3 linked regions of the Chitinimonas arctica genome follow. The protein of the gene in region 1 interacts with the protein of each later gene in a pairwise test. Links are inferred from orthologs where the notes say so. Each region holds a gene or a part of one and is shown on either strand. Other genes may lie near its edges.

Region 1 (3,098 bases):
ATCTGGCTTGCACAACCACCTGCGCACCCTTTACGCCCAGTAATTCCGATTAACGCTTGGACCCTACGTATTACCGCGGCTGCTGGCACGTAGTTAGCCGGTCCTTATTCTTCCGGTACTCTCATCCCCACCTAGTATTAGCAGGCAGGATTTGCTCCCGGACAAAAGAGCTTTACAACCCGAAGGCCTTCTTCACTCACGCGGCATGGCTGGATCAGACTTTCGTCCATTGTCCAAAATTCCCCACTGCTGCCTCCCGTAGGAGTCTGGGCCGTGTCTCAGTCCCAGTGTGGCGGATCATCCTCTCAGACCCGCTACGGATCGTTGCCTTGGTGAGCCTTTACCCCACCAACTAGCTAATCCGACATCGGCCGCTCGTATAGCGCGAGGTCTTGCGAGCCCCCGCTTTCATCCGTAGATCGTATGCGGTATTAGCTATCCTTTCGGATAGTTATCCCCCACTACACGGTACGTTCCGATGCATTACTCACCCGTTCGCCACTAACTTGAGGAGCAAGCCCCTCAAATCCGTTCGACTTGCATGTGTAAAGCATGCCGCCAGCGTTCAATCTGAGCCAGGATCAAACTCTTGAGTTCAATCTCTGTTTTTGAAACAAAACTGGCATTGCTTGATTCAACAGCCTAAGCCGTCAAATCTCGTAAGCCTTTAGCCTAAAGCCAAGTGCCTACGCTTATCGGTTGTATCTTGTTAAAGAGCGTTTGCTTGTTCAGACTAACTCGGCTAACATCGTGTGTTTCGCTTCGTTTTTGTCTGCGTCAGCAGCAGAGAAGCGAACTATACGCACCACCCCGCCGGCCGTCAACACCCTTCTGTAAAACTTACCGGGGAACGGCGCGGGAATTCAATAAGTCATTGATCCATAATACAGGGTGCGCGCAAAGAATTTTACCGCGCTTGGCGGGTCTTGAAACAGACGGTTTCGGAACACATATATAAGTTTAGTGGCTAGTTCTAACACGGCTTATCTTGGAGAAACCATGGCCAGCATCACCATGTACAGTACCGCTGTCTGTCCTTTTTGCATCAGCGCCGAACGTTTGCTGCTCAGCAAGGGGGTGGCGCAGATAGACAAGGTCCGCGTCGACCTCGATCCGGACCGCCGGACGGAGATGATGACGCGCACAGGTAGGCGTACTGTTCCGCAGATCTATATCGATGACTACCATGTCGGCGGCTTCGACGACCTCGTCGCCCTGAATCGCGCCGGCAAGCTAGACCCGCTGCTCGCGCAATAGGGACGCATCTCATCCGTCCTTAGACGCGAATGGCACTGTCCGACTGAATCTGCGATGATTCGGCCGCTATTTTCGTTTCTACACCAACCCGTTTCGCAGGAGTCGCCATGAGCGATCAGCAAGTCCAACCCATCTTCGCAATCGAAAAACTCTTCGTCAAAGACCTGTCGCTGGAAGTACCGAACGCGCCGCAGATCTATCTCGAACCGCAGCAGCCGGAAATCGAAATGCAGCTGCACACCGCCACGCAGCAACTGGACGACGGTTACTACGAAAACGTGTTGACCGTCACGGTTACCGCCAAGGTAGGCGAGAAGACCGTCTTCCTGGCCGAAGTGGCGCAAGGCGGCATCTTCCAGATCCGCCATATTCCGAACGAAGACCTGGAACCCATCCTGGGCATGGCTTGCCCGAACATCCTCTTCCCGTACGTGCGCGAAGTGGTGTCGGACCTGGTGACCCGCGCCGGCTTCCCACCGGTCATCCTGGCTCCCATCAATTTCGAGCAGCTGTATATGCAGCGCCAAGCACAGCAGCAGGCCGTAAGCCAAGATGCGCCTAGCACTGTTCAGTAAGGGTATCGCCGCCGGCCTGCTGGGCCTGGCGGCAATTTCCGCGACCGCGCTGGAGTTCCGTTCTGTAGCGGAACACGGCGCGGTTTTTTATGACACCCCCTCGGCGCAGGCGAAGCGCTTGTTTGTCGCCAGCAAAGGCCTGCCGGTAGAGGTCCTGGTGGACAACAAGGATTGGCTGCGCGTGCGCGACCAATCCGGCGCGCTGGCCTGGGTCGAGAAGAAGACGCTGAGCGCCAAGCGCACTGTCGTGGTCGCCCAAAGCAAGGCGGAAGTACGTAGCGCGGCCGATATCAAGGCGTCGCTATTGTTTACGGCGGAGAAAGCCGTGCTGTTCGATCTGCTGGAGACCGGCAAGACAGGCTGGGTCAAGGTCAGGCATCGCGACGGCGCGATGGGCTATATACGCATCGAAGAGGTATGGGGCATATGAAGATAGCCGTGATGGGCGCGGGCGCCTGGGGTACGGCGCTGGCCATGAGTTTCGCCAGGCATCACGCGGTGAGCCTATGGGCGCGCGATACTGCCCAGATCGAAAGCATGCGCGCGGCCGGTGAAAACCAGCGCTATCTGGCCGGCCAGCCTTTCCCGGCTCAGTTGACCTTGCAAGCCGAGCTCGGCGTTGCCGTCGCGGACGCCGACCTGGTCCTGGTGGTCACCCCCACCGCCGGTTTGCGCCCTTCCCTGCGCGCCCTGACAACGTTGGGCAGTACGCTGCCGGTGTTGTGGGCTTGCAAGGGGCTGGAGGCGGACACCCAGCTACCCGCCCACGAGGTCGCCGCCGCCGAACTGCCCGCTACGGTTTCGCGCGGGATATTGACCGGCCCCAGCTTTGCCCAGGAAGTTGCCGCCGGCCTGCCGGCCGCGCTGACCCTGGCCTCCGAAGATGCCGGCTTTGCCGACGAATGGGCGGCAGCCTTGAATTCCAGCCGCCTGCGCATCTATTCCAGCAACGATATCATCGGCGCGGAAATCGGCGGCGCGGTAAAGAACATCATGGCGATCGCAGCCGGCGTGGGCGACGGCCTCAAATTGGGGCACAACGCCCGCGCGGCGCTATTGACGCGCGGCCTGGCCGAGATCACCCGTTTCGGGGTAGCCCTGGGCGCCCGGCCGGAAACCTTCAATGGCCTATCCGGTCTGGGCGACCTGATCCTTACCTGTACCGGCGACCTCTCGCGCAATCGCAAGGTGGGCCTGCTGCTGGCCGAGGGCAAGCCCTTGGCCGAGATCATCCGCAATCTGGGCCATGTGGCGGAAGGCGTGAAT
Region 2 (3,431 bases), 740 kb from region 1 along the record:
CCTGCCCACCGCCATCGACAGTTACAGCTTCCAGCTGGCCCTGTTCCGCGCCAAGGCGCCGCTGGTGCAGGAACGCTTGAGCGATGCACTTCTGAAGCTGCAACAAAGTGGGGAATTAGGCGCGATCATCGCCAGGTGGCAACCGTAAGGGCATGGCCCCGGTGCCCACCACCGTCATTCCGGCAGGCACCGGAATGACGGATTTTCCAAGGCTTGCTTTAGGCTAGCTTGCCGTGGCAATGCTTGTATTTCTGACCCGAACCGCAGGGGCAGAGATCATTGCGGCCGATTTTTTCATACGCTCGGGTCTGCGGATCCGCTGCGTTGTCGGCGGGCTTGGCGGCCAGCGCTTCGTCGTAATCGGCGTGATGGAACTGCATCTCCGGCTCATCGTGCTGAGCCAGCGCTTCCACATCTTCCTGCGAGCGGATCTGCACGGTCATCACCAACTGCACCACTTCGCGGCGAATCTGCATCAGCAGGCCTTCGAACAGCTCGAAGGCTTCGCGCTTGTATTCCTGCTTGGGATTCTTCTGGCCGTAGCTGCGCAGATGGATGCCCTGACGCAGATGGTCCAGCGAGGAAAGGTGTTCGCGCCAGTGCTGGTCGAGGATCTGCAGCATCAGTGCCCGCTCGAAATGACGCATCACGTCCACGCCGACCGCATCGGTCTTGGCGATATAGGCATCGCGCGCGGCGGCAACCACCCGTTCCTTCAGCTGTTCGATTTCCAGCGCGGTTTCGTCCTTGAGCCACTGGCTCACCGGCACGGTCAGCTGGAATTCAAGCAGGGCTTTTTCCAGGCCAGGGACATCCCACTGTTCTTCCATGCTGCCGGCGGGGAGGTACTGTTCCACCGTATCGGCGAGCACGCCATCGCGCAGATTGGCGATGGTCTCGGAAATATCGGTCGATTCCAGCAACTCGTTGCGCTGGGCGTAGATGGCTTTGCGCTGTTCGTTGGAGACGTCGTCGTACTCCAGCAGTTGCTTACGGATATCGAAGTTGCGGCCTTCCACCTTGCGCTGGGCATTTTCGATGGCCCGGCTCAGCAGGCTCGACTCGATCGCTTCGCCTTCCGGCAACTTGAGACGTTCCATCAGCGCGCCGATCCGGTCGGCGGCGAAGATACGCAGCAACTGGTCTTCCATACCCAGGTAGAAACGGCTGGAACCCGGGTCGCCCTGGCGGCCCGCGCGGCCACGCAACTGGTTGTCGATCCGGCGGCTTTCATGCCGTTCGGTACCGATGATATGCAAGCCACCCGACGCGACGACCTTGTCGTGCAGGATGGTCCACTCGGCGCGCAGCTTGTCCACCGCCAGGCGCTTTTCGGTTTCGGACAGAGAGGCATCGGCCTCTACCCGCTTGATCTGCGGCTCGATATTGCCGCCCAGCACGATGTCGGTCCCACGGCCGGCCATATTGGTGGCGATGGTGATCATGCCGGGGCTACCCGCCTGCACGATGATCTCGGCTTCGCGGGCATGCTGCTTGGCATTCAAGACATTGTGCGCATAACCGGCTTCGGTCAGCTGGCTGGACAGGAGCTCGGAATTCTCGATGGAGGTGGTACCGACCAGCACCGGCTGGCCGCGCTCCTGGCAATCCTTGATATCGACCAGGATGGCGCCGAACTTTTCGGCCGAGGTGCGGAACACCTGATCGTTCATGTCGCGACGAACCATGGGACGGTTGGTCGGAATAATGACGGTTTCCAGACCGTAGATCTGCTGGAATTCGTAGGCTTCGGTATCGGCCGTACCGGTCATGCCGGACAGCTTGCTATACATCCGGAAATAATTCTGCAGGGTAATGGTGGCGAGGGTCTGGTTTTCCTTGTTGATCACCAAACCTTCCTTGGCTTCCACCGCCTGGTGCAGGCCTTCGCCCCAGCGCCGGCCCGACATCAGGCGACCGGTGAACTCGTCCACGATGACGACCTCGCCATCCTGCACCACGTAATGCTGGTCCCGGTGATACAGGGCATGGGCACGCAAGGCCGCATACAGATGGTGCATCAAGCCGATATTGGTGGTGGCGTACAGGCTGTCGCCCGGGCCGATCAGGCCTGCCTCCGTCAGCAACTGCTCGGCGTGCTCGTGGCCTTGTTCGGACAGGATCACCTGGTGGGCCTTCTCATCCACCCAAAAATCGCCCTCGGTGCTGTCTTCCTTCTCCTGGCGGGTCAATTTCGGCGCCAGCAGGTTGATCTGGGCATACAGGTCGATATTGTCGTCGGCCTGGCCGGAGATGATCAGCGGGGTGCGGGCTTCGTCGATCAGGATGGAGTCCACTTCGTCCACCACGGCGAAGTTCAAGCCGCGCTGCACCCGCTCGGGCGCCGTATAGGCCATATTGTCGCGCAGATAGTCGAAGCCGAATTCGTTGTTGGTACCGTAGGTGATATCCGAGCCGTAGGCCACGCGCTTCTGGTCGGGCGGCATCTGGCCGAGGTTGACCCCGACGGTCAGGCCGAGGAAGTTATACAGCTTGGCCATGGTATTGGCATCGCGCTGGGCCAGGTAATCATTCACCGTGACCACGTGCACACCCTTGCCGGACAAGGCATTCAGGTAGGTGGGCAGGGTGCCGACCAGGGTCTTGCCCTCACCGGTGCGCATTTCGGCGATCTTGCCGTCGTTGAGCGCCATGCCGCCGATCAGCTGCACATCGAAATGGCGCATGTTCATGACCCGCTTGGACGCTTCACGGCACACCGCGAAGGCTTCCGGCAGGATATCGGCCGGCGTCTCGCCCTTGCCCAGGCGCTCCTTGAACTCGGCGGTCTTGGCCTGCAGCTCGGTATCCGACAACGCCTGCATCTGGCCTTCCAGAGCGTTGATCTGGCGAACGGTGACACCGTACAGCTTAAGCAGCCGGTCATTTCGGCTACCGAATACTTTCTTCAGAAGGGAAGCGATCATCGTATTTCCAGACAGGCCATTCGGCCAACCTTGTTCAAGTCGTCGCGCGTATGCGCAAAAACACGGCGGACCGGGGAAAACCGATCCGCCGTGCAGTATGAATTCCTAGGCACTAGGCCATGCCTACCCACCCAAGATGGGGCCATCACATGCTATTTCAATCGGACGCCAATTTGACTGTCGCGGGCTTGGCGCCCAGCTGCAGGAAATACAACGGGTTCTGCGGCACACCCTTGTAACGTATCTCGAAGTGCAGATGGGGGCCGGTCGAACGGCCGGTACTACCCAGCAGTGCCAATTTCTGGCCGGTCCTGACTTCCTCGCCGACCTTGACCAGCAACTGCGAGGCGTGTGCGTAGCGACTGATTATACCGTTGCCATGCTCAATTTCGACCATATTACCATACTCGTTGTGGTACTCCGCCTTGAGCACCTTGCCGCCGGCAGCGGCAAAAATAGCGGTTCCCACGTCGCCGACGAAGTCTATGCCTTCGTGGAAAGTCT
Region 3 (3,021 bases), 680 kb from region 1 along the record:
GTCCACGGCCACGATGCGGGTCCGCGCCAATTGAATGCGGGCGCTGCTCAATGCCGCTTCGGCGCCCGCCATGGCGGCGACGGCGCTCTGTTCGGCAATCTGGTATTGCTCGATCTGCTGCTTCGTCAGTACGCCGCTATCCTTGACTGCCTCGCCGCGGCGGGCATTGGCGCGAGCCAGGCGTAGCGCCGCGGCGGCTTGCTCGACATTGGCAACGGCTTGCCGCACGGCGGCGGCGCCCGACTCGCCGGCCAACTCGGCCAGCAACTGCCCGCGTTTTACCCGGCTACCCACGTCGGCGTGCAGGGCGGTGATCTGCAAGCCGCCCAGTTCGGCGCTGATGCTGGCTTCCTGCCAGGCGGCCAGGGGACCGCTGGCCTGCAGGACGAGCGGCCAATCGGCCGTATATGGCCGTGTCGCCGAAACGGTCAAGGCGGCACGATCGACTTTCGGGGCGGTATCGGAGGCCGCCTTGGGTTTGACCAGTACGGCGCCGCCGGCCAGCAGGATGACGGTGATCGCAGCCAGGCCGAGACGATGGCGGTTTTTCATCGTGGCGCTCCGCCGGGAAAATCATCGGGGGCGCGCTGGAGGGAGGCAAGGCAGGGCATGGGCGGGTATCCGGGGTGGCTGGGTCCGTATACTCGTCGTCCATTCGGTAAGGCGCTGTTAAGGCAGGGTAAAGAAGGGTAAAGATGCGTTGACGTTTCCCGCTAGGTTTCCTTTAGATGGGAAAGATGTTCTGCGGACATGGAAGGGATGAATTCGATGATCTCGTAATCCGCGATCTGCTCGCGGCAGAAGGGATCTTGCCGAATGATCTCCGCCAACTCGGTTTCGCTCTCTACGTTCGCGAATATCACCCCGCCTGTCCGCGGTTCCTTACGGCCCGACAACAGGAATTGACCGCTCTCATAGTAGCGCTCGAGGAACGCGCGGTGCTCCGCGACAAAGCGATCAACTTCCGCCAGCGGTTTCTTGTAGCTGAGGATTAGAAGGAACATCTGGGCAAGACCTTGTGATGGGTGGTTGGCAACAGGGATTGTAAAGACGGGTAAAGATGGGCGGCTCCCGCCGCCGGCACGACTATGATGCAGCGAAGTTCAATCCTAGCCGCTTGCCATGACCCGTGTTCTGTTGGTTGATGATGATATCGAATTAAGCGCCATGTTGGCCGAGTACCTTGAACAGGAGGGCTTTGCCGTGCGCGCGGTGCATGACGGCGAGGCCGGCGTGGATGAGGCCTTGAGCGGACGATATGAGATCGTGGTGCTGGACGTGATGATGCCTCGTCTCAATGGTGTGGAGGCGCTGCGCCGCATTCGCGCCCACAGCCGTATGCCGGTCTTGATGTTGACTGCCCGCGGGGATGATATCGACCGCATTCTCGGCCTGGAGCTGGGAGCCGATGATTACGTACCCAAACCCTGCTCGCCCCGCGAACTGGTGGCCAGGCTACGCGCCATCCTGCGTAGGGGAGCGCCGGCCGATGCGCTGGCGGAAGCGGGCAGTATCCGCTTGGGGCAGTTGCTGTTGTGGCCGGGCCGCTTGCAAGCCGAGTGGCAAGGCCAGCCCCTGCCGCTGACGGGGTCCGAATTCCGCTTGCTGGAGGTGCTGGCGCGCCAAGCGGGCCAGGTGGTGGGTAAGCCGACTCTATCGGAGCGGGCGCTGGGCCGGCCATTGGCGCGCTTTGACCGCAGCATCGATGTGCATATCAGCAGCATCCGGCAAAAGCTGGGTGTAAACGCCGATGGCCGCGCCTGGATTCAGTCCGTGCGTGGCCAGGGTTATATGCTGATCAGGGAGTAGCGCATGGGGCGGCTGTTCTGGAAGTTCTTTATCGCTTTCTGGCTGGCGCTGATGCTGACCATGGTGACGGTCATTGCCGCCGCCTGGTTGCTGCGTTGGTTCGAGCCGGCCGAACAGCGCAGTTTCGAAGCGGAGCGGCTGGGACTGCTGCTACGCAGTACCGCCAGTGTCTTGCAGGACGGCGAGACCGGCGCCGCCATCGCCTTGTTGCGCGACTGGCGCGACCGCGACTTGCAGCCCGGCATCTATGTGGTGGATGAGCGGGATAGGGAGCTGCTGGGTCGTTCCTTGCCCTTGGTGGAACTACAGGCCTTACCGGATCGTGTCGCACAGCCGGCCGGTACGCTGGTCGAGGCACAAGCGCCGGACGGTATGCGCTACCGCATCTTCGCCCGCGAGGCGGAGGCGCTGCGCCTGTTGGCCGATGCCAAGCCCAAGCCGCCGTCCATCCTCGTTCCCATTGCGGTGTCGGCCGGGGGCAGCCTGGCGATCAGCGCCTTGCTGGCCTGGTATTTCTCCAAGCCCATCCGCAGCTTGCGTTGGGCCTTGCATAACGCCGCCGAAGGCCGGCTGGATACCCGGGTGCAAGTGCGTATGGGCCGTCGCCGCGACGAAATCGCCGATCTGGGCCGCGATTTCGACCGCATGGCCCAGCAATTGCAACAATTGGTCGGTGCGCAGCAGCGCTTGTTGCACGACGTCTCGCACGAGTTGCGCTCGCCCCTGGCGCGCATGCAGGCCGCCATCGGCCTGGCCAGGCAGCGGCCCGAGCGTATGGCGTCCAGCCTGGAGCGGGTGGAGCGGGAAGTGTTGCGGCTGGACGGCCTGGTAGGCGAGTTGCTGACCCTGGCCCGCCTGGAGGCCGGTGCCGCCGACGTGGCGCGGGAAACGGTGGACCTGGTCGAGCTGGTGGCCGCCATCGCCGACGATGCCCAATTCGAAGCGCGCGCCGCCGGCCGGGAGTTGGTGCTGCAGAGCAGCGGTGAATTCATCGCCGAAGTGGAAGGCGAATTACTGTACCGCGCCTTCGAGAATGTGATCCGCAATGCCGTCAAATACACCGCGCCGGCGACCAGCGTGGACGTGGAGGTATGGGCGGATGCCGAACGCCTGCGTGTCAGCGTTGCCGACCGCGGGCCTGGCGTGGCCGCCGGCGATATGGCGCGCATGTTCGAGCCCTTCCGCCGGCTGGACGAAAACCCGGCGGTGGCC

The links.
Region 2: the proteins of secB (region 1) and secA interact in binary tests that used the Escherichia coli proteins (3 or more experiments, as listed by UniProt). The link is inferred for Chitinimonas arctica from one-to-one orthologs.
Region 3: the proteins of secB (region 1) and FNU76_RS17010 interact in binary tests that used the Escherichia coli proteins (3 or more experiments, as listed by UniProt). The link is inferred for Chitinimonas arctica from one-to-one orthologs.

The regions. Positions count from the first base shown.
Region 1 is NZ_CP041730.1:3,048,730-3,051,827, reverse strand. What follows is about bases 153-3,098. They hold secB (protein-export chaperone SecB), read left to right. Parts: upstream 153-1,364; coding sequence 1,365-1,832; downstream 1,833-3,098. Other genes in these bases: FNU76_RS13730 (NAD(P)H-dependent glycerol-3-phosphate dehydrogenase), read left to right, coding at 2,259-3,098; FNU76_RS13735 (SH3 domain-containing protein), read left to right, coding at 1,810-2,262; grxC (glutaredoxin 3), read left to right, coding at 1,000-1,257. UniProt on the Escherichia coli protein: One of the proteins required for the normal export of some preproteins out of the cell cytoplasm. It is a molecular chaperone that binds to a subset of precursor proteins, maintaining them in a translocation-competent state.
Region 2 is NZ_CP041730.1:2,304,202-2,307,632, forward strand. Bases 19-3,297 are described here. They hold secA (preprotein translocase subunit SecA), read right to left. Parts: upstream 2,928-3,297; coding sequence 219-2,927; downstream 19-218. Other genes in these bases: FNU76_RS10525 (substrate-binding periplasmic protein), read left to right, coding at 19-148; FNU76_RS10535 (M23 family metallopeptidase), read right to left, coding at 3,085-3,297. Outside these bases: more of FNU76_RS10525, read left to right, coding at 1-18; more of FNU76_RS10535, read right to left, coding at 3,298-3,431. UniProt on the Escherichia coli protein: Required for protein export, interacts with the SecYEG preprotein conducting channel.
Region 3 is NZ_CP041730.1:3,730,323-3,733,343, forward strand. The notes cover bases 97-2,965. They hold FNU76_RS17010 (response regulator transcription factor), read left to right. Parts: upstream 97-1,122; coding sequence 1,123-1,809; downstream 1,810-2,965. Other genes in these bases: FNU76_RS17000 (efflux RND transporter periplasmic adaptor subunit), read right to left, coding at 97-552; FNU76_RS17005 (YciI family protein), read right to left, coding at 714-1,004; FNU76_RS17015 (HAMP domain-containing sensor histidine kinase), read left to right, coding at 1,813-2,965. Outside these bases: more of FNU76_RS17000, read right to left, coding at 1-96; more of FNU76_RS17015, read left to right, coding at 2,966-3,021. UniProt on the Escherichia coli protein: Response regulator member of the two-component regulatory system CpxA/CpxR which responds to envelope stress response by activating expression of downstream genes including cpxP, degP, dsbA and ppiA.